Regions from separate parts of the Rhodococcus artemisiae genome, predicted to be linked through region 1. Evidence: riboswitches for the same ligand, from Rfam matches in the RefSeq annotation. Region 1 holds a riboswitch; each other region holds the start of a gene.
What was found. A riboswitch is a leader RNA that binds a small molecule or an ion and turns the genes downstream of it on or off. The one in region 1 is predicted to bind S-adenosylmethionine.
Positions count from the first base shown of each region.

Region 2: linked by a shared signal. The riboswitch ahead of Q7514_RS12185 (amino acid ABC transporter permease) and the one ahead of Q7514_RS14400 (aminotransferase class V-fold PLP-dependent enzyme) in region 1 are both predicted to bind S-adenosylmethionine.
Region 3: linked by a shared signal. The riboswitch ahead of Q7514_RS12240 (ABC transporter substrate-binding protein) and the one ahead of Q7514_RS14400 (aminotransferase class V-fold PLP-dependent enzyme) in region 1 are both predicted to bind S-adenosylmethionine.
Region 4: linked by a shared signal. The riboswitch ahead of Q7514_RS01730 (hypothetical protein) and the one ahead of Q7514_RS14400 (aminotransferase class V-fold PLP-dependent enzyme) in region 1 are both predicted to bind S-adenosylmethionine.

Region 1 is NZ_JAUTXY010000006.1:18,110-25,926, reverse strand. It holds gene dacB (D-alanyl-D-alanine carboxypeptidase/D-alanyl-D-alanine endopeptidase) at 1-1,152, opposite strand, end outside; gene Q7514_RS14420 (inorganic diphosphatase) at 1,327-1,818, shown strand; gene Q7514_RS14415 (crotonase/enoyl-CoA hydratase family protein) at 1,961-2,791, opposite strand; gene Q7514_RS14410 (YbaK/EbsC family protein) at 2,910-3,383, shown strand; gene Q7514_RS14405 (hypothetical protein) at 3,409-3,987, opposite strand; gene Q7514_RS33195 (putative leader peptide) at 4,046-4,138, opposite strand; gene Q7514_RS14400 (aminotransferase class V-fold PLP-dependent enzyme) at 4,190-5,500, opposite strand; SAM riboswitch class IV at 5,571-5,687, opposite strand; gene Q7514_RS14395 (Pls/PosA family non-ribosomal peptide synthetase) at 5,930-7,817, shown strand, end outside.
Region 2 is NZ_JAUTXY010000004.1:452,072-459,888, reverse strand. It holds gene Q7514_RS12215 (NtaA/DmoA family FMN-dependent monooxygenase) at 1-46, opposite strand, end outside; gene Q7514_RS12210 (LLM class flavin-dependent oxidoreductase) at 36-1,175, opposite strand; gene Q7514_RS12205 (LLM class flavin-dependent oxidoreductase) at 1,330-2,379, opposite strand; gene Q7514_RS12200 (GNAT family N-acetyltransferase) at 2,376-2,882, opposite strand; gene Q7514_RS12195 (FAD-dependent oxidoreductase) at 2,879-3,226, opposite strand; partial or broken gene Q7514_RS12190 (amino acid ABC transporter ATP-binding protein) at 3,244-3,738, opposite strand; gene Q7514_RS12185 (amino acid ABC transporter permease) at 3,735-4,706, opposite strand; SAM riboswitch class I at 4,908-5,000, opposite strand; gene Q7514_RS12180 (HNH endonuclease signature motif containing protein) at 5,221-6,453, shown strand; gene Q7514_RS12175 (SDR family NAD(P)-dependent oxidoreductase) at 6,532-7,365, opposite strand.
Region 3 is NZ_JAUTXY010000004.1:465,176-472,992, reverse strand. It holds gene Q7514_RS12260 (LLM class flavin-dependent oxidoreductase) at 1-1,023, opposite strand, end outside; gene Q7514_RS12255 (ABC transporter ATP-binding protein) at 1,013-2,620, opposite strand; gene Q7514_RS12250 (ABC transporter permease) at 2,617-3,513, opposite strand; gene Q7514_RS12245 (ABC transporter permease) at 3,506-4,540, opposite strand; gene Q7514_RS12240 (ABC transporter substrate-binding protein) at 4,543-6,171, opposite strand; SAM riboswitch class I at 6,372-6,463, opposite strand; gene Q7514_RS12235 (NADH:flavin oxidoreductase/NADH oxidase) at 6,599-7,729, shown strand; gene Q7514_RS12230 (MFS transporter) at 7,724-7,817, opposite strand, start outside.
Region 4 is NZ_JAUTXY010000001.1:347,975-355,791, forward strand. It holds gene Q7514_RS01700 (response regulator) at 1-122, shown strand, start outside; gene idi (isopentenyl-diphosphate Delta-isomerase) at 265-822, shown strand; gene Q7514_RS01710 (VOC family protein) at 877-1,233, opposite strand; gene Q7514_RS01715 (hypothetical protein) at 1,286-1,753, opposite strand; gene Q7514_RS01720 (TetR/AcrR family transcriptional regulator) at 1,825-2,415, opposite strand; gene Q7514_RS01725 (alpha/beta fold hydrolase) at 2,481-3,533, shown strand; gene Q7514_RS01730 (hypothetical protein) at 3,543-3,935, opposite strand; SAM riboswitch class IV at 3,963-4,075, opposite strand; gene Q7514_RS01735 (formate/nitrite transporter family protein) at 4,221-5,084, shown strand; gene Q7514_RS01740 (nucleoside/nucleotide kinase family protein) at 5,141-5,752, shown strand; gene Q7514_RS01745 (winged helix DNA-binding domain-containing protein) at 5,754-6,938, opposite strand; gene Q7514_RS01750 (MSMEG_1061 family FMN-dependent PPOX-type flavoprotein) at 6,987-7,640, shown strand; gene Q7514_RS01755 (PPOX class F420-dependent oxidoreductase) at 7,650-7,817, opposite strand, start outside.

The DNA.
Region 1 (7,817 bases):
TATGGGGCGCAGGTCCTCACGGTCCGGTGACGCTGCGGCCGCCATGATGGAGTCGAGCAGGCCGGCGGGGATCCTGTCGTCGACCGACAGACCGCTGAGGTCTGCCAGCGTCACACCGGACGTGTCGAAGCCCGCCCCCTGCAGCACGCGCAGGACGGCACCGACGGCGTCGGAGAAGGATGCCCCGGCTCCGGCATCGATGGCGACCTCGCGGCCGATGGCCTCGGCGAGCACATTGTCGGATCGGCTCACCATCTGTCCGAGCCGGTCGCGCAGCGGTGCCGATTGCACCGACGCCATGGGGGTCGCGTCGGGTGCGGCAGACCCGAGGGCGACGCCCGCGGGATCGGCGCCGAGCGCGACGGCCAGTGCCCGGCCCGCATCCAGGGCCGGGGTCTCGCTGCGCGGCGATTCGTCTTCGAGCGGATCGGATCGCCCACCGTCGAGCATCACCGGTTCCATGGGGGCAACGAACCCGGCGGGGACGTCTTCGGGGAACCACCCGGGTGCGAGAGGGTCGCCGCTGTAGACGCCGATGTCGACGAGCACGGTATCGACGGCAGTTCCGGAATGTGAGACCTGATCGGCGAGGTCGGCGATGCGCGGCGCTCCGGGATAGAAGCCGTCCTGACCGACGGGCTGCGCCGTCAGTGTCGGGTCTCCCCCTGCGACCAGCACAACCTCGCCGGGCCGGGATCCGGACACCACCTCTGTCGTGATCCGATGGTCGCTCGGCAGTGCGACCAGGGCAGCCGCCGCCGTGAGCAGTTTCGTGGTGGACGCCGGAGTCATCGGGCGTTCGGGCTCGTGTGACCAGAGCACCGTGCCGGTCGCGGTGTCGGTGACCGATCCGGTGAACGCACCGAGCCCGGGGTTCGTCACGGCAGCTCCGAGTGCAGCGGCGAGCCCTGCGGGGCTGGGAGCGGGTGCCGAGTCGGTGACGGCCGCGACCTGCGGGGCAGCAATGACGGGAGCCGGGGCGGGGATCACCGCGGCAGAAGCAGTGCTGCGCACGTCGTAGACCGCGAATGCGCCACCGACCACGAGCGCGAGGAATCCCACGATCCAGATACCGAGCAGAATCCGGAAGCTCCGACGCTTGCGAGTCTCGAGCCCGCCCTGCTTCTTGCTCTTACCTTGCCCCGCCAACACGCCTCCGCTGTGTCCAACACATTCGGTCCTACACACTCGCGCCCCTGGTGGTCGCGTGGTGGTCCGGTACCTGCACCTACAGCGTAGCGCCGGGACGGTTATCCTCACTTCGGACCATCGCCGCAGATACGGACGTCGTATCGACTGGCAAACATCGACGAAGTGAGGCAAGGCGTGGAGTTCGAGGTCACCATCGAGATCCCCAAGGGGCAGCGCAACAAGTACGAGGTCGATCACGAGACCGGCCGCGTCAAGCTCGACCGCTACCTCTACACCTCTTTCGGTTACCCCGCCGATTACGGCTACATCGAGAACACGCTCGGTGAGGACGGCGATCCGCTCGACTGCCTGGTACTGCTGCCCGAGTCCGTGTTCCCCGGGGTGATCGTCGATGCACGCCCGGTCGGCATGTTCAAGATGGTCGACGAGGCCGGCGGCGACGACAAGGTCCTGGCAGTTCCGGCCGGCGACCCGCGTTGGGACCACATCCAGGACATCAGCGATGTGCCGCAGTTCGAACTCGGCGCGATCAAGCACTTCTTCGTGCACTACAAGGACCTCGAGCCGGGCAAGCATGTCGAGGCTGCCGATTGGACCGGCCGGGCCGACGCCGAGGCCGAGGTCACCGCATCGATCGCGCGGCTGAAGGACAACGGCGGGCACTGAGCTCCGCAGGACACCGAGATCCCGAAGACGAGACCTCCCGGCCGATCATGGAATCGGCCGGGAGGTTTCTCTCGCTCGAGGTCGCGTTCCGGCAGCCCTGAACGCGCTGGCAGCCCTGACGTCCTAGCGACCCCCTGACGTCCTAACGACCCCTGAACACGGGGGTGCGCTTCTGCATCACCGCGGTGATCGCCTCGGTGAGGTCTTCGGACGGCAGGAACGCCGAGTTCCACGCGGCGACGTAGCGGAGGCTGTCGTCGACCTGCGCGGAGCGCGTGTGGTCGAGGACGTCCTTGATGCCGTGTACGACGAGCGGCGGGTTGGCTGCGATCTCCGCGGCGGTCGCATGCGCCGCGGCGAGTGCAGCAGCGGCGTCGTCGAAGACGTCGCTCACGAGGCCGATCTTCTCGGCACGTGCGGCGTCGATGTCCTTGCCGGTCAGCGCGAGTTCACGCAGGTGTCCGTCGCCGATGATCAGGGGAAGGCGCGCGAGGCTACCGACGTCGGCGACCATTCCGACCTTGACCTCGCGGACGCTGAACTGGGCGTCGGCACTCGCATAGCGGATGTCGGCCGCCGAGATGAGGTCGACACCCCCGCCGATGCACCAGCCCGAGATCGCGGCGACAACGGGTTTGCGGCAGTCGGCGACCGCCGTGATGGCACCCTGCATGCGCTTGACCATCGCGTGGAAGTCGGTGCGGGGCTTAGCCTGTGCCTTGTCGGCCAGCACCTGCCCGAGATCACCGGCCATGGCCGGGAGGTCGAGGCCGTACGAGAAGTGCTTGCCCGAGCCGGTGAGGACGACAGCGCGGACCTCGGGATCTGCGTCGAGTTGTGCGAAGACCTGTGGAAGTTCCGACCAGAAGTCCGGTCCCATCGCGTTACCCTTGCCCGGGCCGATGAGCGTGACCTGGGCTACGTGTTCGGCGCGCTCGACGGTGAACGCCTTCCAGCTGGATGAATCAGTCATTACCCGAGAGTAATATCTCGACGGGCAAACCGCACCGAGCTTCCGATCACGTCGATCCTTGCGGATCCGGTCCCCGCGTTCCCGTCACAGCAGGCACCGGTTTTCATAGGGTGGCATCATGCCCAGGCCATTGCACCCGAATGCTGCCCGAGTCGCCGACACACTCATTGCCCGAGGACATCACGGCCTGATCACCACCCAGTCGGCTCCGGTACACACCGCGGAGCAGGCAGCAGCGGCCGTGCGGGTCGACATCGGAGCCATCGTCAAGTCTCTCGTGTTTCTCCTCGACGACGAGCCGGTCCTTGTTCTCGTCTCGGGCGCGCACCGGGTGTCTCTCGAACGCACCGGCACCCGGTTGGGTGGCACCCTCGTTCCCGCACCCGAAGACTTGGTCGCCGAGGTCACCGGGCAGCAGCTCGGTGGCGTGGCTCCACTCGGGCACCCCACCAACCTGCCGACCTACGTCGACAGTGCGCTGGCGGGATACCCCGAGCTGTGGGCATCGGGCGGGAGCCTGGGCACCCTTTTTCGCACCTCGTACACCGAACTCCTGCGGGTGACCGCGGGGGTCGACGTCGTGGTCGACTGAGGGGAGGTACCGAGCTCCCGGCAGGTCAGGATGCCAGGGCGACGCCGGGGCCGTCGGCGAGCCTGCGAGCGAACTCCACCGACGACGACGAAACCTCGATGAGGCCGCGGGATCCGAGCCACGGCAATGTTCCGTCGATGACATTGTCGACGGTGACACCGCCGCCAACCGGGATCAACGTGACACCATCGGCAACCTTCACAGCGTGAATGTCGGCGATCAGGCCGGCCAGTCCACTCGGAGTGCCGACGTAGGACAGGCCTGTGGCTCCCCCACCGTCCTTACGCCACGCATCCTGGGCACGGCGACGAGCAAGACGCGCCTCGACGTCGACGATCACTTCGAGGTCGACCAGCACGGTGAGGGTATCGGGATCGCGGCCCTCCGCGGAGGCATCGGCGCGCACCCGATCGCGGATCTTGCGTGCTTCCCGAAGATCGGCGGCGCGCACCCTCACCACGGTGGCCGGAGCAGCACTGAGGTCCAGCGGGCCTCCGCCGTCACGATCGACGGTGAGGTCGGCCCACACATCGGGGCCGGGACCCTCTACGAACTCGACCGCGACACGCAGGGATTCGACCGAGGAGATGTTGCTGTAGGACATGGAGAATTCCTCTCGATTTGCCGAGTACGGCATCGAAAAAAGGGGAACGGGAACCTCGTCAGTCCGAACAGATGCAGGAGGCCGTGCGGCACAGATCGACGTGACGACGGCACCACTGCACCGCTGCCTCTGCCGAACTCCACACTGCCATGACGTAAATCCTACTGATCTTGTGGGGAATTGTCGATCGCAACGGCGATCGTCAGACGCACTCCGCAGCACCGTCGCCCGACTGCGTGAGACCGGGACGGGTCTCCGGCGACGGGCTCCAGGCTCCGTCTGCCTTGGCGTACGACCACGACGGCCCATCCGCCACCAGCTGCCGAAGCGCCGCGAGCAGACGGTCGACGTCTGCCGAGGAGCTTCCCAGCCCCAGGGATGCGCGCACCGCACCACCGGGAAGGCCCACGCGGGCGAGCAACGGGTGGGCGCAGAAGCGGCCGTCGCGAACCCCGATGCCGTGTTCGGCCGAGAGATAGGCGGCGATCTCACCGGGCTCGAAACCCTCGATACCGAAGGTGACGATTCCGACGCAGTCCGTCGAATCATCCCACAGGCGAAGGATTTCCACGCCGTAGATGTCGCGCAGGCCCTCGACGAGCTGCGCGCACAACAGCTCCTCATGACGCGCGGCTGCCTCAGCGTCGTGTGATGCGAGGGTGTCGCACGCGGCGGCGATCGCCGCGACCCCCAGCACATTCGGGGATCCGGCCTCATGGCGCGCGGGTGCGCACGCCCACTCGGTGTGATCGAGGGCGACCTCGCGCACCGCGCCGCCCCCGGCGAGGTACGGCTCCGCCTCATCGAGCCAGTCACGACGCCCGACAAGCACCCCGGCACCGAACGGTGCATACAGCTTGTGGCCCGAGAACGCGAGGTAGTCGACGCCCAGCTCAGCAAGATCGACGCGACGATGCGGAACCAGCTGGGCACCGTCGACGAAGATCCGCGCACCGCACGCGTGGGCGAGATCGGCGAGTTCGGCGATCGGAAGCACCTCGCCGGTCACATTGGAGGCTCCCGTGATGGCGAGCAGTGCCGCCGGCGCACGCTCGAGCTCGACGGCGATCCGCCAGACGGTCTCCGAGACCGAATCCGCAGCTTCGACCACACGAGTGTTCTTCCACGGCAACAGGTTCGCATGATGCTCGATGTCGAGCACCACGACGTCGCCGGGGACTGCACCGGCCAGCAGGTTGATCGAATCCGTGGTGTTGCGGGTGAAGACCACGACCTGGTCCTCGTCGGCGCCGACGAACCGGGAAACCGACTCGCGTGAATCCTCGTAGCTCGTGGTGCTGATACGCGATGCGTATCCCGCGCCGCGGTGCACGCTCGCGTAGAACGGCAACAGTTCGGAGATACGGTCCGTGACGCTCGCGAGAGCCGGTGCGCTGGCCGCATAATCGAAGTTCGCGTAGGTGCAGGTCCCGCCCTGCACGAGAGGAACCTGCACGTCACAGCCCGACACGCGAGCAAAGGGAGAGATACAGGTGGCGGTAGCAACAGTCATGACGAATTTCCCTTGTGTATCAGGGACCCGTCGGTGATCGCCACGACGATGGTGAATCGTTCGCCGGCGGAGTCCGCGCTTGCTGCGCCCAGGTTCGGTACGTCAGCCAGGTCGTCACCCGGAGCACCCCACCGCGGCGGAGGGTTGCCGACCAGCGAGCCGGGGCTTGACGCTGGTACTCATGACCTGCCGAAGACAATGACACCGGGCACACTTCGTGTCAAGTCGATACCCGATCGAGGCCCGTCCCCCGATCTCGCGCGGAAGTGAGTTCCTCCTTCTGACCTGCGCAGAAGTCGCCACCATGCTTTGCTCTGATGCGTGATGCAACACCGTACGACCTCCGATTCGAACGCACCGGAAATTCATCTGCCGTCCACCTTCACGTGAGATAAACCGGATCGCCCAACCGAGTAGAAGGACAGCGGATTGTCTGCTCAACCCCCGCCCGCAGCCGACGACACGTCGCTCGTACCGGAAATCTTCCTGCGCGGATCGCATGCACCCGCGCCACGCACACTCGTCGACGTACTGCACGCCACCGCCGAATCGCACCCACACGCACCCGCGATCGACGACGGCACCACGATGCTCGAGTACTCCGAACTGCTCGACCTCATGGTCGCGGGAGCCCGCGGACTCGCGGAGGCCGGTGTGGGCGCCGGCGATCGCGTCGGGGTGCGAATGTCGTCCGGGTCCAAGGACCTCTACGTCACGATCCTCTCCATTCTCGAGGCGGGTGCCGCCTACGTCCCGGTGGACGCCGACGATCCCGACGAACGCGCCGAGCTGGTCTTCTCCGAGGCGAAGGTCACAGCCATCGTCACGGACGCGGGGATCGGTCCCGGAACTGCACCACCGGCCGACGAACCGGACGTGCGCAAGCCGACCCTCGACGACGACGCGTGGATCATCTTCACCTCCGGTTCCACCGGCACCCCCAAGGGCGTCGCCGTCACACACCGCAACGCCGCAGCCTTCGTCGATGCCGAAGCGAACCTGTTCTGCCAGGACGAACCGCTCGGCTCCCGCGACCGGGTACTCGCCGGTCTTTCCGTCGCCTTCGACGCGTCGTGTGAGGAGATGTGGCTGGCCTGGCGGCACGGCGCGTGCCTCGTGCCTGCGCCGCGTTCACTGGTGCGCTCCGGTATGGACCTCGGCCCATGGCTGGTCTCGCGCAACATCAACGTCGTCTCCACGGTCCCGACCCTCGCAGCGATGTGGCCCGGCGAGGCGCTCGAAGCGGTGCGTCTGCTCATTTTCGGCGGAGAGGCATGCCCGCCCGACCTCGCCGAGCGGCTCGCGGTACCGGGGCGCGAGGTATGGAACACGTACGGCCCCACCGAAGCCACCGTGGTCGCCTGCGCGGCCATCATGGACGGCACCGGTCCGATCCGTATCGGTCTGCCACTCGACGGCTGGGATCTGGCGGTCGTCGATGCCGAGGGCAATCCCGTTGCCGAAGGGCAGGCAGGCGAACTCGTGATCGGCGGTGTCGGGCTTGCCCGCTACCTGGACCCGGCGAAGGACGCCGAGAAATACGCCCCCATGCCGACCCTCGGCTGGGACCGCGCATACCGCAGCGGCGACCTCGTCGTACTCGACATTGCCGGACTCCTCTTCCAGGGCCGCGCCGACGACCAGGTCAAGATCGGTGGGCGCCGCATCGAGCTCGGCGAGGTCGACAATGCCCTGCAGAATCTGCCCGGTGTCGCCGGTGGTGCGTGTGCGGTCCGCAAGACCTCGGCCGGAAGCTCGATCCTCGTCGGCTACATCGCCTCGACCGACCCCGACTTCGACGTGGCATCGGCACACGACCTGCTGTCCGAACAGCTTCCCGCCGCACTCGTGCCGCGTCTCGCGCTCGTCGACGAACTGCCCACTCGCACGTCCGGGAAGGTAGATCGGAGCGCCCTGCCGTGGCCGCTGCCCGGCGCCGACGCCGATTCGGTGGAGGCCCTCGGTCTCCCTCCGACCGCCGAATGGGTCGCGGCACTGTGGTCTTCCCTGCTCGGCGCCCGAATCGAGGGGCTCGACGACGACTTCTTCGAACTCGGCGGAGGTTCCCTGTCCGCCGCGCAGCTCGTCACCGCACTGCGTGAGCGCTATCCCGAGATGACGGTCGCCGAGCTCTACGACCGACCTCGGCTCGGGTCCCTCGCCGCCTATCTCGACGAACTCGCCCCGACGGAGACCGCGGCACCGCGCGAGGTCGCCCCTGTGTCGCGATGGGCGCAGTGCCTCCAGCTCGCCGCGACAGTGCCCCTCACGACGCTGACCGGCCTCCAATGGATCACGTGGCTCGCGATCCTGAACA
Region 2 (7,817 bases), on a different contig from region 1:
GGTTGAAATGCAGGCGTCGGCCGCGCTGCTGGTTTTCACTGGTCATGTCGCGCTCCGATCAGGAAACTTTCGTGGCCGCTCTGCGCGAACACGCTGACAGGTCGGGTCAGGCCGAGTGTCCGACGCAGCGAGGAGTCCGGATGGGGTACGACGAGGCGCCGCTTCCGGCGGAGTTCGGGCAGCACTGTGTGTTCGAGGAGGAACAGGTCCGTCGCGAGCACCGCGGGATGCAGTCGCACTCCGTCGACTCGACCGATGAGGTCTTCGAGCAACCCGATCAACCCGTCTGTGGATCCGACGTACCGCAGGCGGTCGCCGAGTGGCCACGGAGTGCGCCCATCGAGTTCGGCGAGCCGTTGCGTTGCGCTGCCGTGTTCGGAGTCGAGCACGACCTCCACCTCGGCGAACACCCGATGTTCACGTCCCTCGCTTGCGAGGTGCGCGGCATCGGCACGGGCGCCTGTCTCGAGTGCGGTCGGCGCATCGACGAGGTGCACGTCGGCGAGATGCGGGGAGACGGTCCCGAACGGCGCGAACACGACGAGTTGGCCCTGCGGAGGTCGCGGTGTGATCGACGGTCCTTTGACAGCGAACAACCCCCCGCCGATGTCGGCGTAGTGCAGTCGCTGCGGGTCGAGGAAGTGCCCGGTCGCGGCATCTGCGATGGCCACGCCGTCCTCCCAGGTGTCCCAGAGCCGACGTACGGCGGCGATCACCTCGTCGGCCTCGCGGTGGAGCGCGTCCGGATCGGTCACCTGGACGGAGCCGTATGCGTGTGCTCGAACAGGACTGTCGGTGGCCTCTGCGATCCAGCCGGCGCGACCGTACGACGCAAAATCGGCGCTGGCGAGCTGATTCGCCAGGTGAAACGGTTCGGCGTGGATCGCGCCCACTGCGGGGACCAATCCGATCGCGTCGGTCGCGGCGGCGGCGAATGCCACGACCTCCACCGGATCGAGCCTGCCTCGGATCGTCGGATGCTCGCCGCGTGTCGCGGGGTCGGCGAACGTCGCGAGCGCGAATCCGGCGCGTTCGACGCGTCGAACGAGATCGATGATCGACGGGCCGTCGCTCGGAGCGAGGTCACCGAAGTACCAGGACGCGGGATGCGCACCGGTGCCGTCGAGCTCGACCGCGAGCGCAAGTGATGTGGATGTGACTGGCAAGGTACTCACCACTTCGAGGATGGCTCCGGTGGCACCGCGTACTCGCGATGCCACCGGGCGGGAGGAAAGCCTCTGGATCGTTCTACTCAGACTAGAAATCGGATCGGGGAGGGAACACCCTTCCTCTCACCGTGATTCGAACCGAGTCGAGATTCGAACCGGGTCAGCGCACCGAGACGGATTCGCGGTGCGGGGTTGCCCTGCGCAGCTCCGGAGCGACCTCGGCCTGGAACAACTCGAGGCTCGCGCGCTGCTCCGCGGATGTGAGCCCACCCCTGTCGGCCGTCACGTGCATGACCTCGTGTCCGAGACGCTCGTGGTAACGCAGCACCTTGTCGATCACCTGCTGCGGACTACCGATGAGCGCGGAGCTCCGCTCGACGAAATCCTCGACGGTCTCGAACACGACGGGCAGTCCCGACTCGCGCGCGAACTGCAGCCGCTGCTCGAACAGCGGGCGGAACCGCTCGACGGCCTCCTGCGACGTCGGCGCGACGTACAGTCCGGCGGTCCCGGCACCGACGCGAGCATCCGCGGGATCGTGCCCGTACGCCGTCCACCTCTCACTGTAGTACTCGATCAGATCGGCGTAGGGCTCGATGGGGTTCGTGACATTCGCCGAGAACACCGGATCCCCGTACTGTGCAGCCAGATCTACGGATTCCCGGCTGGTTGCGCTGCCGTGCCAGATCGTCAGCCGCGACTGCAGCGGACGCGGCACGGTCACCGCATCCGTCAGCGGCGGCCGGAACCGCGTGTCCCAGGTGACCTTTTCACTGCCCCACAGCGCCCGGAACAGTTCGTATCCTTCACGATTGCGGTCCCACTGGTCGTCGGGGGTGACGTGGAACAGGTCTGCCTGAGCTGTGCCGTTTCCCTTCCCGATCATCAACTGCAGTCGACCACCCGAGAGGTTGTCCAGTGTGGAGTAGTCCTCGAATGCTCGCACCGGATCGAGCAGGCTCAGCGTCGTCACACCGGTCCACAGCTCGAGTGTGCTGGTACGAGCCGCGATGTTGCTCAGCACGACCGGAGGTGACGACGAGAGGAACGGATGCTCGTGCCGCTCACCGACCGCGAATCCTTCGAAGCCGAGTTGCTCGGCCAGTACTGCGGTGTCCACCACCTCGAGGAGCCGTTCGGAGGGCGTGAGTAGTTCGCCTGTCGCAGGGTCCGGCTGGTGGGTGATCAAGCTCAGGAGCAGGAATCTCATGCGGACTCCACCTTTCGGGTCAGGTGCTTCTCGAACGGGTGCGGGCCGATCTCCTCGGCGGGGCGACTCGGGTCGAACAACGCCGTGTAACCGGTCGACAGATAGAGGCCGACGGCCTCCGGTTGACGCCACCCCGTCGTGAGATAGATGCGGGAGTATCCACGCACCACGGCTTCGGCTTCGAGTTCTGCGAGGACGATGCGTCCGAGTCCGCGGCGACGGTGCCCGCGGGAGGTCCAGATTCGCTTGAGCTCGGCCGTGGTCTGGTCGTACCGACGGAAGGCACCGCCCGCGACCGGCTCGCCGTCTTCGATGACGACGAGCAACGCGCCGTCCGGTGGTGCGAACTCCTCTGCTGGATACGTGGTCAGGGACTCGACCTGTTCCTCGAGCGGCCGCTCGTAGCGAGTGCTGTATTCCACCGCCAGTTCTTCCAGCAGCGGCGCCGCCAGCGGATCGTCCTGTGCAACCGCCCGGATCTGCAGTCGTCGGGTCTCGCTCATCGGACCACCGCTTCCTCTCGGGTTCCGAATCGGAACAGTTCCGGTGCGACGGCAGTGCCGTCGGCCGGTCCTGCAACGAGTTCGCCGACTGCGGGTGCGAACTTGGCGCGCACCACGTCGCGGTCGGTGACGACTTCGATTCCGTCGGGGACGGGACGCAGTCCGCGCACTGCGACACCGAAGCGGACGTCGGCGCCGGCGAGGGCTGCGGCGTGCTGCAATGCGACGACGGATCGGTCGGCGTGGAGTCGTCCTGCATTGCGGTGATGCACGACCGCGGTATCGAATCGGACACCGGGCCAGCGTTTTCCGGCGTCGGACGGATCGAGGAGCTCGTGATCGATCCCGACGGCCCCGAGCGCACGCGTTGCTGTTGGCCGCCGGACAACTGCCTGGGGTAGTCGTGGATCTTGTCTCCCACACCGACGCGTTCGAGCAGTTCGCGGGCTTCGGCTTCGACCACGGCGCGTCTGCGTTTCTGCGCGGAGAGCGGTGCTTCGATGACATTCTCGAGTGCGGTGAGGTGGGGAAAGAGATTGAAGTTCTGGAATACGAACCCGATCCGGGACCGTTGCCGGAGGACGTCGCGGGTGCGCAGTTCATGCAACTTGTCGCCGCGACGGCGGTAGCCGACGAGCTCCCCGTCGATGCGGATGGTGCCGCGGTCGACCTTCTCGAGGTGATTGAGGGTGCGCAGCAGCGTGGACTTCCCGGACCCTGACGGGCCGAGGATCACCATCACCTCACCCTTGCGGACCTGCAGATCCACGCCCGCGAGCACCTCGAGCGACCCGAAGGATTTATGGACGCCTCGCACGTCGACGGCGTATTCGCTCTGCTGTTCGGTGGCGGTCATCGGGTTGCTCCTCGGGGTGCACCGACACCGGTGTCTCGGATCTCGCGGTACTGTGCGACCGCTTTCTGCCACGGGGTGAGAGGCAAGGCGCGGGCCGAGCCGCGCGCGTAGTGCCGCTCGATGTAGTACTGCACGATGGACAGCACCGTGGTGAGGACGATGTACCAGACGGTCGCGACCATGAGCAGCGGCACGACCCTGCCGTTGCGGCCGAAAATAACCTGTACCTGGTAGAACAGCTCGGCGATCGCCATCGTCGACACGATCGATGTGCCCTTGAACAGGCTGATGACCTCGTTGGCTGCGTTCGGCAGGATCGAGCGCATCGCTTGCGGCAGCACGATCCGGAAGAACTGGCGCAGCCGCGGGATGCCGAGTGCGTTGGCCGCTTCGATCTGCCCGTGGTCGACGGAGATGATGCCGGCACGAATGATCTCCGCCGAGTACGCAGCCTGGTGGAGTGCAAGGCCTATCACGGCGGCTGTGAAACCCGAGATCACTCCCGAGACCTGGAATTCGAAGAATCCGGGTCCGAACGGGATTCCGACAGACAGGGTTTGGTAGAGGTACGCGATGTTGAACCAGAAGAGCAGCTGGACGATCAGTGGGATGGACCGGAACGCCCAGATGTAGGTCCACGAAATGACCTGCAGTACTGGATTGTTCGACAATCTGCTGGCCGCCAGGAGCACACCGAGCGCGAATCCGACGACGGTCCCCCACAGGGTGAGCTTGATCGTCATCCACAGGGCCGAGAGGACCGACCCCGCGGTGAAGTACTGAGCGAAGGTCGGCCAGTCCCAGCCGGGGTTGGTCGCGAGACCGTGAATGAACTGTGCAACGACGATCAGAACCGCGGCGCTGGTCACCCATCTCCATGGGTGCCGGGTGCGGGCCACCGACAAGTCTGCGTCGTCTATGCGTTCCGGGGCCGAGTCGGTGGTACGGATATCGGTCGGCGCGCTCACGCCGACCTCCTGCGAACAGGAGACATCGAAACATGCCTTTCACGGGAGACAAGGAGACGGTATTCCGCAACCGGTTTCGGTGGCGGCACTTCGCAACAGCGTTGTCGGTGTCGTTCAGCAACAGCGTGATGATGCGCCGCGGCACAGATCGATGTGCCTGCGGCGCCACGAAGCGCGTTCGATACTGCTAGTCATCTCCGACCTCCATCGGTCCCGGCGGTAGCACCCGCACCCGAAAGCGGGGGGTTGCTGCGACGTCATTGAGCCAGGTCTCTCGGTCGCTCTGGATGGCGCCTCGAACTGTAAGGCCATTCGGACATGTGGTCAATAGTTGAGCCTGTTGAAGTCGACTGAATTATGTTGGTACACAATTAGAATCACTCTGATCTGAATTCTCCGCTGGCCGGAGGACTCCACCGCGCCGCCGAGCTGGAACCGAGACCACCACCGCCAATATCGATTGTATGTTCGAGTGAGTCTTGCAAATCGAATGCTAGTTCGATAGAATCTGATCATGGGTGGGGAACTCTGGAAACTCGACAACAAGCAACTCATGGCCGAGACACTCGCCGTGTCCGCCGAAATCCACACCATGCAGGTGCAACGAGTGGATCTGATGATCGCGATGTACGAACGCGACACCGTCGAAGACCACGGCTACCGCAGCCCCGCACACTGGCTCGCCGCCGCAACGAACCTCGAACTCGGCGAATGCCACCGCATCGAATCCCTGGCTCGTCTACTGCGACTGGAACCGGAAGTACGTGAGGCATACAGCTCCGGGCTGGTGGCTGCGGACAAAGCCCGCCAGATCGCCTACTTCTGCCAGCACTACCCCCGCACCATGAACCCCTGCGACTTCGAGAAAGCCCGCACCATCCTCATCGACCACGCCAGCGAGAAGGTCGCCACCAAAACCACCGTCCGAGCCCTGATCCGCCGACTCGAGCACCTCTACGGCACCGACGACGGACCACCACCCGGTGAAGACACCACCCGCAACGAACTGTTCGTCTCCACCACTCTGCACGGGCGAGTGGCGATCAAAGGAGAATTCGACGCCGTCACCGGCGCACGCCTGCGGCATCTGCTCTCACCGCTGTCGGCACCGAGACCCGAAACGAACGGCATCAAAGACGACCGGCCGGCCTCGCGGCGCACCGCCGACGCCTTCGAGCAACTTCTGCAGTGCATCGAAGCCGCCGGTCTCGTGCCCGTCGAAGGCGGTGTGAAACCGCACGTGACGGTCACCGCGTCGATCACGGATCTGACGAAGAACACCGCCGTGAGAGAACTCTTCGCGCACTCCCCGGAACAGGGATACGCGACCGAACCCTGGGCCGGACCACTGTCGATCGACACCGCACGGATGCTCGCGTGCGACTGCCAGGTCACCCGGCTCCTGCTCGACGAACACGGCGTCCCGCTGGCGCACGGGCGGACGCACCGTTCCGCGACGACGGCGCAACGGCGAGCGTTGACTGTCCGCGACGGCGGATGCGCCTTCCCAGGGTGCAGTACCCCGCCGGCCTGGGCGGATGCCCACCACATTCACCACTGGGTCGACGGCGGTGATACCGACCTCGACAACCTGGTGATGCTCTGCGGACATCACCACCGGTTGATGCACCACACCGAGTGGGAAGTCGAGATGACCGAAGCGCGTCGGCCGCAGTTCGTTCCACCTGCGAGTGTGGATCTGTTCCGGAAGCCGATTCCGGGGAACAGGCCGGATCTGGTCGTCTAGCTACACAACAGAACACAAAGACAGCCACCGTCACCAGTGCGCACCCGCGCCCTGGGGCCGGTGGCTGTGTGCGTCCGCCTACTTGGCGGCGGTGTTGAGTGAGCGCGTGGCCTCGGCCATCACACGAACGGCTTCGTTCCGCGTCAGCGTCGAGAAATACTGCTCCGACTGCTGCAGCTGCTCCCCCACAAGACACGTCGGCCCTTTGTCGAGATTCTCGAGAGCGCGCGCCACGGTGTCCTCGGGGCTCGTCGCGCCTGGAACCGGCGTGTCGAGGCTCTCGATCTGCCCCATTTCGAGCATCAGCCGACGCAATGCCGGGGTATCCGTTCGGCTGAGCACCAGCGACAACACGTCCACACCTTCAGGATTGAATTCGGCCCATAGGCTCTCACCCATCACGAGGTCGAAAGCCTTCGATGCGGAGTAGGCCGCCATGTTCGAACAGCCACGCAGACCTGATCCGGACGTCACGAGGATGATGCCACCCCTGCCTCGCTCGACCATGGCCGCTCCGAAGTGATGCGCCAACGCCATAGAGGTGACGCAATTGCGCTGAACCATCGCGAGTGCGGACTCGACGGAACGTGAGAGGAACGGGGCGGGTGAGGAATCAGCTCCGGCGCCGTACAGCACGATTCCGATCTCGAGCCCGGCCGTCCCCTCGACGATGTGCGCGACCGCGTCGGATTCGGAGAGGTCGACCGCGAGCACCTTGGTCTTCACTCCGTGGCGCTCGCGGATAGTCTCGGCGAGAACGTCGAGGTTCCGCTTACGTCGCGAGAGCAGGACGACATCGACTCCGCGTTCGGCGAGGGCGTGAGCGAATGCCTCTCCGACACCTTCCGACGCCCCGACCACCAGTCCCCACGATCCGTAACGCCTCGCGAATTCGCCATCGGTCGAAGCCATCGGGTCCCCTTGCGTCCAATCCGGAAATGCAGTTCTTATGTACAAGAATGACATTTCTGAAGGTCCGGCACAACAGTCTTTTCGAGCGCACAGAAAAGCCCCTCACCTGTTCGAACAGGTGAGGGGCTCTGGCGGAAGCGGAGGGATTTGAACTCTCCCAGACTCTCTGGTCAGCGAGCGCAAAACGCCTCTACCTGCAAATTCACTACTACCGGGATCACACCCAATCGCACCGAATCGACAGCAGGTGTGCCCAAAATGTGCCCACCGCGTGAACCTCGTGCCGTCACGTGAGGTTGGACGGCAGCCCCTCCGCTCCAAGCAGTGACATTGCGGACTCTGCACATCCCCAATCGCTGAGCGACCCAGTCCTATTCGTGGTTGTAGAGCTGGTTGAATTCGGGCTCAATCCATAAGATGTGAAAGACATCTTTCACCCGCACTCCGGCCAT
Region 3 (7,817 bases), on a different contig from region 1:
CAGGGCGGGCAATACGTCGTCGACCAGTCGTTTCGCGGTGGACGCGAGCGCGAGCGGCCGGAAGGTGACGCCGTCGACGCCCTGCAGACCTGCAATCAGCTCGCCGAGACCCTCCGCTGCACCGCGGTAGAACACCGTGTCCGGCGTGTATGTCTGTCCGGTCCATCCGTCGAGCGTTGCGAGAGCTGCCGCTGCGGCGTCCTCGTCGGCGGCGAGGAGAACATCCAGATCGAGCAGTACCCGGATCGGACGACTGCCTACCGCCTCGCGGAGGCGTGCGGTCAGCGCGGCGGCTTCCTCAGCTGTCTTCGCGCGAATACGCACGAGATCGGCTCGCGCCACGGCGAATTCGAAGGACTCCTCGCTGTCGACGGTCGCGGCCACGAGTGGTTGCCCCTGCGGCGACCGCGGGGTGATGGACGGGCCCTTGACGGAAAAGTACTCGCCTGTGAAGTCGATGTAATGCAGCTTGTCGCGGTCGATGAAACGGCCGGTGGCCACGTCGCGGATCTCGGCGTCGTCCTCCCAGCTGTCCCACAGCCGAGCCGCGACCTCGGCGGCCTCGTGCGCCTCCGCCCACAGCGAGGCGGTGTCCTGCTGTGTCTCCTTGCGACCGAACAATTTCGTCGCATCGTAGTTCTCGGTGACAGCGACCTCCCATCCCGCTCGGCCCGCGGTGGTGTGATCGATCGTCTGGATCGCCTTGGCAAGATGGAACGGTTCGGTGTGGGTGACGGTCGCGGTGGGAACGAGACCGATCCGCGAAGTGGCGGCACTCAGCCGTGCTGCGATACCGACCGCTTCGAGTCTGCCACGTACTGCGCCTCCCGTCGACGCGATACCGAAGTCGTCCGGAATGAAAGCGAGTTCGACGCCTGCGCGGTCGGCGCTTCCGACGAGGTCGACCCAGTAACGGGCGGCGAAGAGGTCTTCGGCACGAGAGTCGTCGCGGCGCCAGGAACTCGGATGAGCACCGGTGCCCGCGAACTCGATGGCCAACAAGAACTGTGAACTATCGGACATGCCGAACCTTCCCGGGGATAGCATCGAGCAGCACTCGGGTGTACTCGTGCTGTGGGTTGTCGAAAATCTCTGTGGTGGCGCCGAATTCCACGACCTCACCCGAGCGCATCACCGCGACAGTGTCGCTGATCTGCCGGACCACCGCCAGGTCGTGCGAAATGAACAGGTAACTGAGCCCGAGCTCGTTCTGCAGGTCGGTGAGCAGATCGAGGATCTGCGCTTGGACGGACACATCGAGCGCCGAAACGGGCTCGTCGAGCACCAGCAACTCTGGGTGCAGAGCGATGGCACGCGCGATCGCCACTCGCTGTCGTTGTCCACCGGACAGTTCTGCCGGTGTGCGATCGAGATGCGCGCTCGACAGGGCGACCTGGTCGAGGAGTTCGGCGACGCGCGTCGCCCGCTCGGACTTCGACCCGATGCCGAACGCACCGAGCGGTTCGGCGACGATGTCGCGGATCGTCAGTTTCGGGTTGAGCGAGGCGTACGGATTCTGGTGCACGATCTGCACCCGCCTGCGCAGTGCCCGCAGGTTCCGTCCCCGAAGCGCGGTGATGTCGTTGCCGTCGAACCGGATCCGACCCGAGGTGGGGGTCTCGAGCCGTATCGCTATGCGCGCGACGGTGGACTTGCCCGACCCCGATTCACCGACCAACGACACCGTACGCCCCCGCGGAACCTCGAAGGAGACGGTCCGCACCGCGTCGAGCGAGTTCCGTCGATCGATTCGGAAGGTCTTCGACACATCGGTCACGGTGAGCAGCGGCTCAGCCGGCACACGGTCGGGCCGTACGGTATCCGTGAGGCTCGGGGCCGCTGCGAGCAGCGCCCACGTGTACTCGTGTCGCGGGTTGTCGAGCACGTCCAGCGCGGGACCGGACTCCACCACCTGACCGTTCTGCATGACGACGATGCGGTCGGCGCGGTCCGCCGCCACACCCAGATCGTGAGTGATGAGCAGCACCGCCGTGCCGGTCTCGGCGATGCGTGCTTCGAGGTGATCGAGGATGCGTCGCTGCACGGTGACGTCGAGTGCACTAGTCGGTTCGTCGGCGATGACCAGGTCGGGGCCGCAGGCCAGGGCAATCCCGATGAGTACCCGCTGACGCTGGCCCCCGGACAGGGCCTGGGGGTACTGCTTCGCTCGCAATTCCGGGTTGTCGAGTCCGGCTTCCTCGAGGATGCGCAGCGCCTCGAGTTTCGCGGTCCGGCGGTCCGCGAGCCCGTGGATACGCAATGTCTCCGCAATCTGGTCGCCGATCCGGATCACCGGGTTGAGCGATGTCGTCGGATCCTGCGGGACCAAGCCGATTCGCGCGCCTCGTACCTTCTCGAATGCGCGTTCCGGCAGTGTGTCGAGGCGCTGACCGTCGAACGTGACGGTGCCGCCCACCACGCGTCCACTACCGGAGAGCAGACCGATGATGGCGTGTGCGGTCGTCGACTTGCCCGAACCGGACTCTCCGACCACTGCGACGACTTCCCCGCGCGCGACCGTGAATCCGACACCGTCGACTGCCACGACCGGATCGTCGTCGCTGCCATAGGTGACGCGCAGATCGTCGACTTCGAGAAGCGGTGCGGTCTGTGTGCTCATCGGCCACTCCGATCGTCGACGGCATGACCGATGCGGTGTGCAGCGAGAACGACGGCGACGATGACGAGACCGGGCAAGGTCGTCATCCACCACGCGGTGGCCAGATAGTTACGGCCCTCGGAGATCAGCGAGCCCCATTCGGGGGTGGGTGGGACTGCACCGAACCCGAGGAAGCTCAGGGACGACACGGCCAGGACCGCCATCCCGAATTCCACCGCTGCCAGCGCGATCACCGGAGCGTACGCGTTGCGCAGCACATGGCGGATCAGCACGGTGTGCCAGCGGACACCGGAGGCGAAAGCCGCTTCGACGTACAAGGCGTGACGCACACGCAGCACCTCCGAACGCATGACGCGGGCGAAGTTCGCGACAAGCCCGATCCCCACGGCGATCGCGACATTGAGAGTGCCGAAGCCGAGAGCCGTGACCAAGGCGAGGGAAAGCAGCAAAGCGGGGATGGACAGCAGCACATCGACGATCCGCATGAGGACCGCGTCGACGAGTCCGCCGGCCGCACCGGAGAGCAGGCCGATGAGCGAGCCGATCACGATGGCGATGCCCACTGCAACCAGTGTCGCGGTCAACGACAGTGCCGCGCCGTGCACAACTCGGGTGTAGACGTCTCGGCCGATGTTGTCGGTGCCGAACCAATGCGCGAGACTCGGCCCCTGAAGTTTGTCGGCGGGCACGCCCTGCAGGGGGTCGCCGGACGCGAAGAACGACGGGAACACCGCGAACCCGATAGCGATCAGCAGCACGGCGGCGGAGATCACCACGACCCAGTTGCGCCGCGCGGTTCTCACCACGCTGCGGAGGGCGGCCGGTTTCGCGGATGTCGCTACCCGAACCGGGGAGCCTACTCGAACCGGCTCTCGAATCAGAGTGTCAGACATGAGTGCTCACCTTCGGGTCCTTGTCGATCGTCGAGTCCGGATCCGGCCCGCTCCGTACCGATTCGCCGCTTCCCGAACGAGCGTCGGTGCCACCCCGTGCAGCGACGATCCGCGGATCGATCAGTGGGTAGAACAGGTCCACAACGAGGTTGACGATCACGAACACCACCGAACCGAACACCACGATCCCCAGCACCACCGGAATGTCCTGGGCCATCACGGACATCTGGGTCAGGCGCCCGAGGCCCGCACGGGAGAACACCGTCTCCACGACAACCGACCCTGCGATCAGATTGCCGACGATCACGCCGGCGATCGTGAAGGCCGGGATGCTGGACAGCCGCAGAGCGTGTCGCGTCTGGACGCGCCACCTCGATGCCCCCTTCGCTCTGGCAGCCTCGATGTACGGCTGACGCGCCGTGGTCTGCAGGCTCACCGCAAGCACCTGTGCGATGACTGCACCGGTGGGCAGCGCAAGTGTGATCGCAGGAAGCAGCAGGTGCTCGATGCCACCTTCACCGAACGCCGGGAACAGCTTCGCACGGAACGAGAACAACTGGAGCAGAATAAGTCCCACCCAGAAGGTGGGCACAGCGACACCCAATGGAGGCAGCGAGAACAAGACGTTCCGCAACCAGCCGACACGCGTGTAGGTGGCGAGGAAGGCAACGACGGTACCGAATGTCACCGCCAGTACCAGTGCGAACGACGCGAGGGCAAGGGTGCTCGGCAACGCGTCGGCGATAGCCTCCGTCACCGGTCTGCCGGTGGAGATCGAGATTCCGAAATCACCCCGGACCGCACTGCTCAGCGCATTCCAGTACTGAACCCACACCGGCTGATCCAGGCCGTAACGAGCCTGCAGCTGCTCGATTGCGGCAGCGTCGACCGGTGTTCCGTTGTCGGAACCGGCCACCATGCTCACCGGATCGGACGGCAGAAGGAAGAGCACGCCGAACGAAACGGTGAATGCAGCCCACAGCACGCCGACGGCCTGGAGGAAGCGGGAAGCGAGGTAGCCCACCATGACTACTCGCTGAGCCAGGTGTCGAAGAACTGCAGGCGTGCCGACGCTTCGAACTTCAAGTCTTGCACCTTCGGTCCGGCACCGATCGCCTGCGACAACTCGACCGTCGGAATGAACAGGGCGTTGTCGATCACGAGTTGCTGAGCCTCCTCGATGTAGCCGTTACGTGCCGCCGGGTCGGTCGTGGTGAGCTGTACGGTGAGAACGTCGTCGAGTTCCGGGATCGGACCGCGCTGATTGAGGTTCCGGCCCTCGGTGCCGAACGCTGTGCGCAGAATGTCGCCATCGGCGCGTGTGCTGTTGTAGTACGTCGTGTCGTAGTCTCCGGTGTTCTGGCGGGCGGTGGTCTCGGGCGTAGACACCAGATCGAGTTGCAGGTCGACACCCACCTCCCGCAGTTGCTGCTGGACGAGTTCGAGAATCGCCTGGTTCCCGGCGAACACCGAACTGAACAGCACCGAGAAGCTCAACCTCTCCCCCTCCTTGACGCGGATACCATCCTCGCCCGGAACCCATCCGGCGTCGTCGAGGATCTTCGCCGCCGCATCGGGGTCGTAGGTGACCTCGTCCAGCGCGACGTACCCCGGTGTCACTGAGGCGAGGGCACTCGTCGCGGGCTCGAAGTCGGGGCCGAGAACCGTGTCGACGAGTTCGGTCCGGTTGATCGCAGGGATCAGTGCACTACGGACGGCGGGATCGGAGAGTACGCCGCGGCTCACGTTGGGCTGGAAACCGAACGGGAGGCCAGGATTCGGCGTCGTCAGAATGCGGCCACCGACACCTTCGATCTGCGGAGCATCCTGCGGAAGGGCATCGGAGACCGCGTCGAGCTGATCGGACGCAAGAGAACCTGTGCGAACACCGGATTCGGGAACGATGGTGAATTCGATCCGGTCGAGGTAGGCCTCACCGTCGTGCGCGAAGACGTCCGATCCCCAGGCATATCCGGCGCGCTTGACGAGCGTTGCCGACCTGTCCTGCTGGTAGTCCTCATACGTGAAAGGTCCTGTGCCGGACAGCTCGCCTGCGCACCGTTCCTCAGCGCTCTTCGCGACGTCCTCGGCGGAGAGGAACCCTAGTTGATGAGTCGAGGTGGCCTGGAGGAACGGCGCGTTGGGCGCCGAGAAATCGACCCTGGCCGTGTGCTCGTCGATCACGGTGGTACCGGTGTAACCGGTGAGGTACCCGGTGGCCTGCGGAGCCTTGACACCGCCGAGAGTGGCCACGATGGAATCGAAGTTGCTCTGCACCGATTCTGCGGTGAAAGGTGTTCCATCGCTGAAGGTCACCCCGTCCTTCAAGTGGAAGGTGAATTGTGTGGCGTCCTCGTTCACATCCCAGCTCTCGGCGAGCCACGGCGTGATCTCGCCGGTCTCGGGGTCTTGATCTGTGAGCGAGTCGACAACCTGACGAGCGACATAGATGGTCTGGTTGCTGCCTGCCTGCGCGGGATCGGCGCACGTGGGGGCCTGCGACAGGCCGTACCTGAGCGTGCCCCCGGCCTGCGGGGTACCACCACCCTGCGTGGCGGCCGACTCTGATCCGCACGCGGACAACCCGACGACCAGCGTCGCAGCGACACCCACTGCCGGAATCACACGACGGGATGCATGAATGAACGAGAAGGACACCTGAACTCCGTTGTCTCTACACAACAGCGATCTCTGCGAGGCAGCGATCACCACATGACAGCGGCGACATCGAACCGGAGCGATGTCGCCGGATGAGGGTTGGACGGGTCGACCGTCAACAGATGTCGGCACTGTGCCGGCACAGGTCGATATGCAGGCACGACCACGTCACCACGACATCTTCGTGTGTCATGAACAGTCCTCCATCGTTCCCGGCGGTAGCACCCTCACCCGATGCAGGGGGTTGCTGCGACGTCGTCGAGCCAGGTCTCTCGGTCGCTCTGGATGGTCGTCACCGACGCTAGTCATTTCTTCGGCCGCAGCGAACCGTTCGCCTCACCACGATTCGAATTATTTCGTGCTACGCCGGGGGCCACTATCGTCACCGAATCCGCGACTATGCTTCCCTACCCCGCGAGGCCGTTTCATGACCGTTCGAACCGAGCCCACACTCGACACCGCCACCTCGGCCCAGATCCTGTTCGAACCCCTCACACTGCGCGAGGTGACCTTCGGTAACCGCATCTGGCTGTCGCCGATGTGCCAGTACTCCGCAGTCGAGGGAGTGCCCGGCGACTGGCACCTCGCGCACCTCGGTGCGCGCGCAGCGGGCGGGTTCGGTGCGGTGGTCGCCGAGGCCACCGCCGTCACACCGGACGGGCGCATCAGTCCGCAGGACACCGGGCTGTGGAACGAGGAACACACTCGCGCGTGGTCTCGCATCGTCGAGTTCGTTCACGAACGCGGCACCCGCGCCGGCATCCAACTCACTCACGCGGGACGCAAAGCGTCGATCCACCGCCCCTGGGACGCCGAGCAGGGCAGCATCCCTCCGTCCGAGGGCGGCTGGGCCGGCGTCGGACCCGATTCGTCGGCGTTCCCAGGACTCGCGGAGCCGCACGAACTGACGTCCGGGGAGATCGGTGACATCGTCGGCGCATTCGGTGACTCCGCCCACCGGGCCGACCGCGCCGGATTCGATCTGCTCGAACTCCAGGCCGCGCACGGCTTCCTCATCCACTCCTTCCTGTCGCCCTTGGGCAACACCCGCACCGACTCCTACGGAGGTTCTTTCGAGGGACGGGCCCGCCTACTCGTCGAGATCGTCGACGCCGTGCGAAGGCAGTGGCCGCAGCACAAGCCGCTGTCGGTCCGGTTCTCGGCGACAGATTGGCTCGACGGGGGTCTCACGCCGGACGACATCGTCGCAATCTCCGATCTTCTCGCCCCACGCGGCGTCGACCTGATCGACGTGTCCAGCGGTGGCCTGCTACCCGCAGCAATTCCGCTCGAATCCGGTTATCAGGTCCCGCTGGCACGCGAGGTTCGCAGCGGCACCGACCTCGCAGTCGGTGCAGTCGGTCTGATCGACGACTCCCGGCACGCCGCGCAGATCCTGGAGGACGGAAGCGCCGACGTGATCTTCCTCGGTCGCGCAGCACTCCGGGATCCGAACTGGCCGCTGCGCGCCGCGAAGGACCTGGGACTCGAGGCTCGCGAGCGTCTGTGGCAGCACCAGAGCGTGCGTGGCGACTGGACTGAAGTCACAGAGTCATGAGCTCGACGCTGCTCGACGCCGCCCGTCCGCGACGGCCAGCACAAGCGAGAGGGCGATCATCACCCCGCACACGATCAGCCCCGCAGTG
Region 4 (7,817 bases), on a different contig from region 1:
CGACCCAGAGTCATTATCTGCGCGTCTATCTCACTCAGCTGCGTCGCAAACTCGAACTCGATCCGGCGCGCCCCCGCCACTTGCTCACCGAACCGGGGCGTGGTTACCGCTTCGAACCGTGACGTGGTCGTGTGCGCTCGCTGGGAAGAGCATCGGGCCTGTCTCCCGGTACACAGACTCGCCGGCCCCGGACGCACAGGTAGGCTCGATCCGGCGAACGTCAGACCTCGCCCGACACTCATCAGCACCCCACGGAGACCCCCGATGACAGCGCTTGCCCACGAAGAACTCGTAGTTCTGCTCGACGAGGACGAGCGACCCATCGGTACAGCTCCGAAGTCCACCGTCCACCACACGGACACCCCTCTCCACCTGGCATTCTCCTGCTACGTGTTCGATGACGCGGGACGAGTCCTCACCACACGGCGCACACTGGGCAAGATCACGTGGCCCGGCGTGTGGACGAACGCGTGCTGTGGTCATCCCGGGCCGGACGAATCCCTCGAGGCCGCGGTGCGTCGGCGCCTCGATCAGGAGTTGGGCCTCGTCGTCGACGATGTGACGTGCGTGTTGCCGCATTTCCGGTACCGTGCGACGGCAGCGGACGGAACCGTCGAGAACGAGGTCTGCCCGGTGTTCTGCGCCCGCGCCGCATCCGGCCTCGACCCCGAACCATCCGAGGTGATGGAGTGGTCGTGGGTGTCGTGGGCCGATATGCAGACCGCGGCAACCGTTCCATGGCTTATCAGCCCATGGGCAGCCGAGCAGATCCCGCAACTCGCGCAGGCCGGAGTTGCGCGGTGGTCCGACACCGCGATCTGACGTTCACTGCACGTGCCGGACGGCTGTCCGCGACGATCGACGGCCCGGGAGGAATCACGCGTCGGACCACACACCCAATTCGTTTCCACTCGGATCGAGGAAGGTGAACCGGCGCCCGCCCGGAAAGTCGTACGGTCCCGACGAGATGACGCCTCCTGCACGCTCGACCGCACCGACGGAAGCGTCGAGGTCGCGGGAGTACAGCAAGACCAGAGGTCCGGCTGTGCCCGGTGCGCGCAGGGTCGTCAGCCCCCCGACCTCCCTGTCACCCTCGACCGCGCGAATACCGGCGTACTCCGGCCCGTAGTCGTTGAAGTTCCAGCCGAAGGCGGTTTCGTAGAAGGCACGTGACGTAGGAAGGTCGGTAGCGCCGAGTTCGATGTAGTCGATTGCGTGATGTGTGTTTCCCATGAGGCCATGGTGAACCTACCCACCGACATCCACCGAGTGACCCGGCATCCCGTCACGACGCCCGTGCCTCGCTCGATCGAGGCGGTGACTGGATCGTCTCCGCGCTCTCCGATCGCCTCCGCGGGCCGACAATCACCGATCGCACTCCGCCCCGGGCGATCATCGAACGGACGATGCCCGATTTACGCAGGACTCGTGCAAGAGCATCCGTGTCACCGGTGTCGTGGAGTGGTTGCGACGAGGCGCCGAGCAGGATCTGCGGTTCGGGGCTCGATCGGCTTCCTTCGATGAGCAGCGCTTCCTCGTCGACCTCGCGAACCACAACCTCGCTGTGCCCGGACATCTCCCCGAGCAGTAGAAGCACGTATTCGATATCGGTGCCGGGGTCGTGCGTGGCGATCAATCTGGCCCGGTGACCGCCGCACGTCAGGGCCTCGTCCAATTCCAGGGGCACCCGATCGGAGTCCGAGATGTCGATCCGATCGGCGGTATCGTACGAATATGTCGTCGATGTCCTCATGACATCCTCCGATCTTCGTTCCTTGCCACACCAGCATCGCAGTGAGGTCCGACACGAACTCGGGTAGTTCACTACTCGTTTCCGCCCGTGACGTCCCCGATGGTGCGGTCGATCTCTCGGGTGACGAGATCGACCGCACCATCGGCGTCCATCCCCGCAACCAGCACGGATTGTGTCGCACCGTTGCTGAGTGCCACCAACCTCATGGCCTCGCCGTGCGCCTCGACCTCGGACAGGCCGGCGCGACGAAGAAGTCGCTCGGCCTCGCCGACGGTCCCACGCGACGCCTCGGCAAGGAACGACCTGATCCACGGATCGTTCGTCGCCTTCGCGAGATAGGCATACCAGACCGAGACACCCACACGCGAGGGTGCATCGGTGGGAACAGGCTGGATGAGCAATGCCGCGAGAGCCGATCTCGGATCGCCGGCGGACCCACGTTCGCGATAGTTCTTCTCGGCACCGGAGACCATCTCCTGCGCTCCGGACCGGATCAGATGATGCTTCGATTCGAAGTAGTGCTGGATCCTGCCGATCGAGACGCCGGCCTCGACTGCCACCGCCTGAAAGGTCACCCCGTCGATACCTCGTTCGTGGATCACGGCCCACAGGGCCCACACGAGCTCTCTGCGACGCTCGGCATGGTCGACCAATTTCGGCATGACAGAATTTTACAATATTTCTATACTGCAAACAGTTCGGATCGTCGAAATCGAGGAGAAGACACATGAGTGAGCGCACCGTAGGCACACACGCCCGGCCCGACCATCCACCACCCACCCGCCTTCACCACCGATTGCTCCGTCACCGATGGCTTCGCCGTAGCGGGTTCGTCGCGATTGCAGCGCTTGCCACACTGGGCGCAGTAAGTGTGCAGCAGTTCTTCTTCGGAGCTCCGAAGGTCGGGCACTTCCGCGACGAGGAGGGTCGCCGCACCTACCTCGAGGCGTATGAACAGGCGATGTCCGCACTCCCGTCCCCTACGAAAACCCTCGACGTCGCGACCCGCTTCGGCTCGGTTCGTGTCTACGAGTGGAGTTCACCCGAAACCGAGGACACCGCTCCGGTCGTCCTGGTACCAGGCCGGTCGTCGGGTGTCCCGATGTGGACCGAAAACCTCACCGAGTTCGTGCCACACCGACGCGTCCTCGCCTTCGACTCGCTCGGTGATGCCGGGTTGTCGGTGCAGAGCGTTCCGCTGACCTCCTTCGGTGACCAGGCGACGTGGATCGACGACGCACTCGACGAACTCGCAGCCGAACCCGTCCACATCGTCGGCCATTCGTTCGGCGGCGCGATTGCAGCGACATACGCACGGCGATTCCCCGATCGCGTGCGATCGCTGACGCTCCTCGAACCCGTCTTCACCTTCGCCTATCCGTCCGCTCGCATGATGGCCTGGACGATGGTGTCGAGCCTCCCGCTCCTGCCGAAGACCTGGCGCAACACCGCCCTCGGCAAGGTCGGCGGGGCCGAGTTCGACCCGAACGACGACATGGCACATATGATCGCTGCGGGCTCGGAGCACTATTCGGCAGCACTGCCGACGCCCTCACCCTTCAACGACGACGAGATGGACTCTCTCACCATGCCCACCTATGTCGCCGTCGCGGAACGGGATTCACTCGCAGGCGGCGATACCGCCGCGCAGCGGGCACGAACGCTCCCGCGCGCGACGGTCGACATCTTCCCCGAGACCACCCATTCCCTACCGATGCAGGCGAAAGAGCGTCTGGCGGTGGATCTTCCCTCGTTCTGGATCGAGGCCGAACAGATCTGATCCGAATCGTCACCGCCCGGGCACGTGGGTCAGCGCCGGGACACGCTCCGGCACACACTCGGTCCAGTGATCAGGAGCGGCGAGGGTGAAGGTCGCGGGCACGTGCGGATCGGAACCCGGCAGAATCAGCACCCGCCACTGCGGAACCCAGGTCCCGATCTCCCCACCCGCGTGGGCCACACGGGCGATCGCGGCGGCGTCATGATGCCGGAATACGAGCCGTATTCCGTCCCAGGACAATTCGACGCGAGTATCGTCCAGCACGCACACCAGCGCACCGACACTGAGGTCGGAATCGTCGAAAGCCTTACGGGCGCGGATGAAATGGACGTGGTGACCGTCGCCGAACGAGGAGCACTCGTGGACGTCTGCGTGATCGGTACTGCGGATACGGTCGGTCATCGTCATACCTCCGGGTCGGCCCCGGGCGGGGCGCTCGTGCCCGGGCCGGTCGGCCGCGAGCCGCTTCGTCATCCGAGCCACCCGCGAGCGTGGGGTTGGCGTGCCGTCAAGTCGGAGCTTGGCGACGGCATCTCGTGAAGCACCGCCAATATACATGAGCGAGAGACCTCACAACCCGAGCGACCCTCCTCGGAGGAGAACGCAACGCATCCTTATTGCCCCGAAACGCGCTGGTGACGGGCACTACTGACACTGGTCGGGCACTGTTCGCACCAGGAGGTTGCCGTGTCCTACGTTCCACCCGCCGAGTTGGCCCGCGCGATGGTCGACGCCGGCCAGAGCAAGGTCCTCATGTCCACTCGCGACACCCTGATCAGGGCGTATATGGCCGGTGCCATCCTCACGCTCGGAGCGGCATTCGCGATCACCGTCACGGTGCAGACCGGCAACGCACTCCTCGGAGCGATCCTCTTCCCGGTCGGATTCTGCCTGCTCTACCTGCTGGGTTTCGATCTACTCACCGGAGTGTTCACGATGGTCCCCATCGCCTATCTGGACAAACGTCCGGGGGTGACGATCAGCTCGATGCTCCGGAACTGGGGACTGGTCTTCGTCGGCAACTTCCTCGGCGCCTTCACGGTGGCCGTGCTGATCACATTCATCATCACCTACGGCTACTCGATCCCACCGGACGCGGTCGGTGAGCGTCTCGGCGAGATCGGCGAGGCCCGAACCCTCGGCTATGCAGAGCATGGCGCTGCCGGCATGGCGACCCTGTTCTTCCGTGGAATGCTGTGCAACTGGATGGTGTCCACCGGCGTCGTCGCAGCGATGATGTCGAAGAGTGTGCCGGGCAAGGTTCTCGTCATGTGGATGCCCGTCATGCTGTTCTTCTACATGGGATTCGAGCACTCGGTCGTCAACATGTTCCTGTTCCCGTCCGGTCTGCTGCTCGGCGGAGACTTCACCCTCGGTGACTACCTGATCTGGAACGAGATCCCGACGGTTCTGGGCAATCTGGTCGGCGGTGTCGTGTTCGTGGGTCTCGCCCTCTACGTCACCCACGTGCGGACACAGCCCAAGCGCGCAGTCACGACACCGCTTCCGGATCGTGCCGCAGCGACCGACAAGACACCTGAAACCGTGTGAAGGGACGGTTCGGGGACCTCCGGTTCTTCCGAAAACTCGATGCCTACTCTGATCGGATGCCGTCCTTCACACCGATCTCTCCGGCTGCGCTTGCCGAACTGCTCGCCGAGCGCGCATGTGCACGACCGGACCGCGTCGCCATGGCCATTTCGGCCGCCGATGCCGCGGACCCCATGGATCTGGCGAACCGGGTGGTCGAAGCCCTGCGCACCGCGGGACGTCCCGCGCACGCGGTGTCACTCCACGACTTCGTGCGGCCGGCGTCGCTCCGTCTCGAACACGGGCGTACCGATGAGCAGAGCTACCGGTCGAGTTGGTTCGACTACGACGCCCTGGACCGTGAGGTGGTCTCGTCCCTGAAGAAACGGCAGCGTTTCCTGCCGCGGCTGTGGGACGAGACCACCGATCGTTCGGCTCGTGTCCATCGGATCGATGCCGCCGACGACCACGTTGTGGTCGTCGCGGGCCCGATGCTCCTCGGCCGTACGCTCGAGTTCGATATGACCGTCGAGCTGAGAATGTCCCGGGGTGCGCTCGAGCGACGGACTCTTTCGGATGATCGGTGGACGATCGCGCCATTGCTCGCGCACGACGCCGAGGTCTCTTCCGAGGCCGACATCGTCGTGCGTTTCGAGCATCCCGCTCGGCCCGCGGTGCGCGACGGCTGAGCTACCCACTCGCCAGGGTCTTGGCGAGGGGCGAGGGGAATCTCGGCATCACCCGCACACCGCCGAGCCATTGGTCGAGCCGGGCAGCTTCGTCGGTGAGGAATGTTTCCGCATCCTTCCCTGCATCCTCGAGCATGTGGAGTCGGACGGCGCCGTCGTCGTCCTGCCACCACGTACCGACGATCCTGCCGTCCCACCACGCGGTCGGTCCGGCGTTTCCGCTCGTGTCGAAGAGTTGCTGCTTGTACGGGCCGAGATACCACTCTCGCTCGAACCACCCCATCGTCGTGGGATCTAGCGACGGCAACAGTGCGCCCCACGGCTCGACAGTCGGCGCAGGGTCGAGATCGTCGGGAAGCAGGTAGCCGGTACGCCCGCCGAGGTCCACTTCCACCGCCGCGAGTTCGGTCAAGGCGGCTCGGACCCCTCTGACGGTAGTGCCGAGCCACCACTTGATGTCGGCTTCGGTGCCCGGCCCGAATGCGCGCAGCCACATCTCGACGAGGTCCCGAAGCCCTTCCGCTTCGCTTCGCGGTTCGATCTCCTCCCCCAACCATGCGGCTGTGCGCGCCCAGTTCGGTCGCGAGATTCGCCAGGGCCCGTTGTTGGAGGCCCGGACCACCTCACCCGAGGCCGAGAGCACCGTCATCACGCGCGGAGCGAAGGGCACTTTCCCGCCCCACGATTTTCCGATGCCGTACTCGATCGATGCGTCGAGAAGAGGTATTTCGGAACGTAATTCGGATGAGGTGGCTTCCCGGCCGTCGGCCAGGGCATCGAGGACCTCCGCGGTGGCCTCGTCGAGCCACTGTGCGCCGTCCTGGTGCAACCCGGCACGTTCGACGTCCTTGATCACGCTGCGGCGCTGGGCGGCCGCGACCCTACTGCTTGCGCCGGCCTGCGCCGCCGGCAGCGCCGCACGCGGAAACACGAAGACGGTGCGACGCATCGCGAGGTGCTTGACCAGAGTTCGGTCCGTGTAGAGGGCGTCGTCGAGTTCGGCCACGGAGAAGTCGTCGACGCGCGACCACGCCGACAGATACACGGTCGTGGGATCGGTGCCGTGCAGGCACACCATACTCGTGGCCGCCTCGACTGCATCGGGGGCGCGATGCGCCGGGGCAATGCGGTGGCGAGCCGCGAGGCGCGCTCTGCGTTCACCGACGTCGACAGTCCGAAGCACCATGCGCTCACTCTAGATGCGGGCACCGACATGCGTTGTTACTGTCCTGTCGTGGCCTGGACCGAAATTCGCGATTCCGCCGAGTTGACCGAACTTTTCGGCAAGCCGACCTTCCGCGCGGCACACAAGGTACGTTCGAGGCTGCACCCGTACGACGTGGATTGGCTTGCCGCATCACCGTTCTGCGTCGTCGCCACGACCGACGAGACCGGTCGATGCGACGCATCACCCAAAGGTGATCGACCCGGCAAGCTGGCGTATGTGATCGACGACCGCACCATCGCACTCGCCGAGCGCCCCGGCAACCGGCGCATGGACGGCTTCCGAAACATCCTGCGGAACCCGTTCGTGGGAACTAACTTCTTCATCCCCGGACGCGGCGACACCCTACGGGTCAACGGGCGCGCGCGCCTGGTCAGCGATGCGCCGTTCTTCGACGACTTCGTCGTGCGGGATCACCGTCCGATCCTGTGCCTCGTGATCGAGATCGAAGAGATCTTCCATCACTGTGCAAAGGCATTCATGCGGTCCGCGTTGTGGGATCCGGACACCTGGGAGCCGGACGCGCTGCCCTCGGTGGCGACACTTTCGAAGACGATGGTCCCCGACGGTCCCGAGACCCTCGAAGAACTCGAGCTGTATTACGGTCCGTCCTACGCCGACCAGCTCTATCGCCCGCAGCACCCGGCACCCGGTAGTCGGTGAGGAGCGCGGTCAGCGTCGTAGCTCGGGCGGGAATCCGCCGGTGGCAACCGGCCCCCAGGAGTCGATGGTTATCCGGATGAGCGATTTGCCCTGCGCGCGCATCGCGTCGCGGTATTCGTCCCAGTCCGGGTGTTCCCCGGATATGCCACGGAAGTAGTCGACGAGCGGTTCGACCGC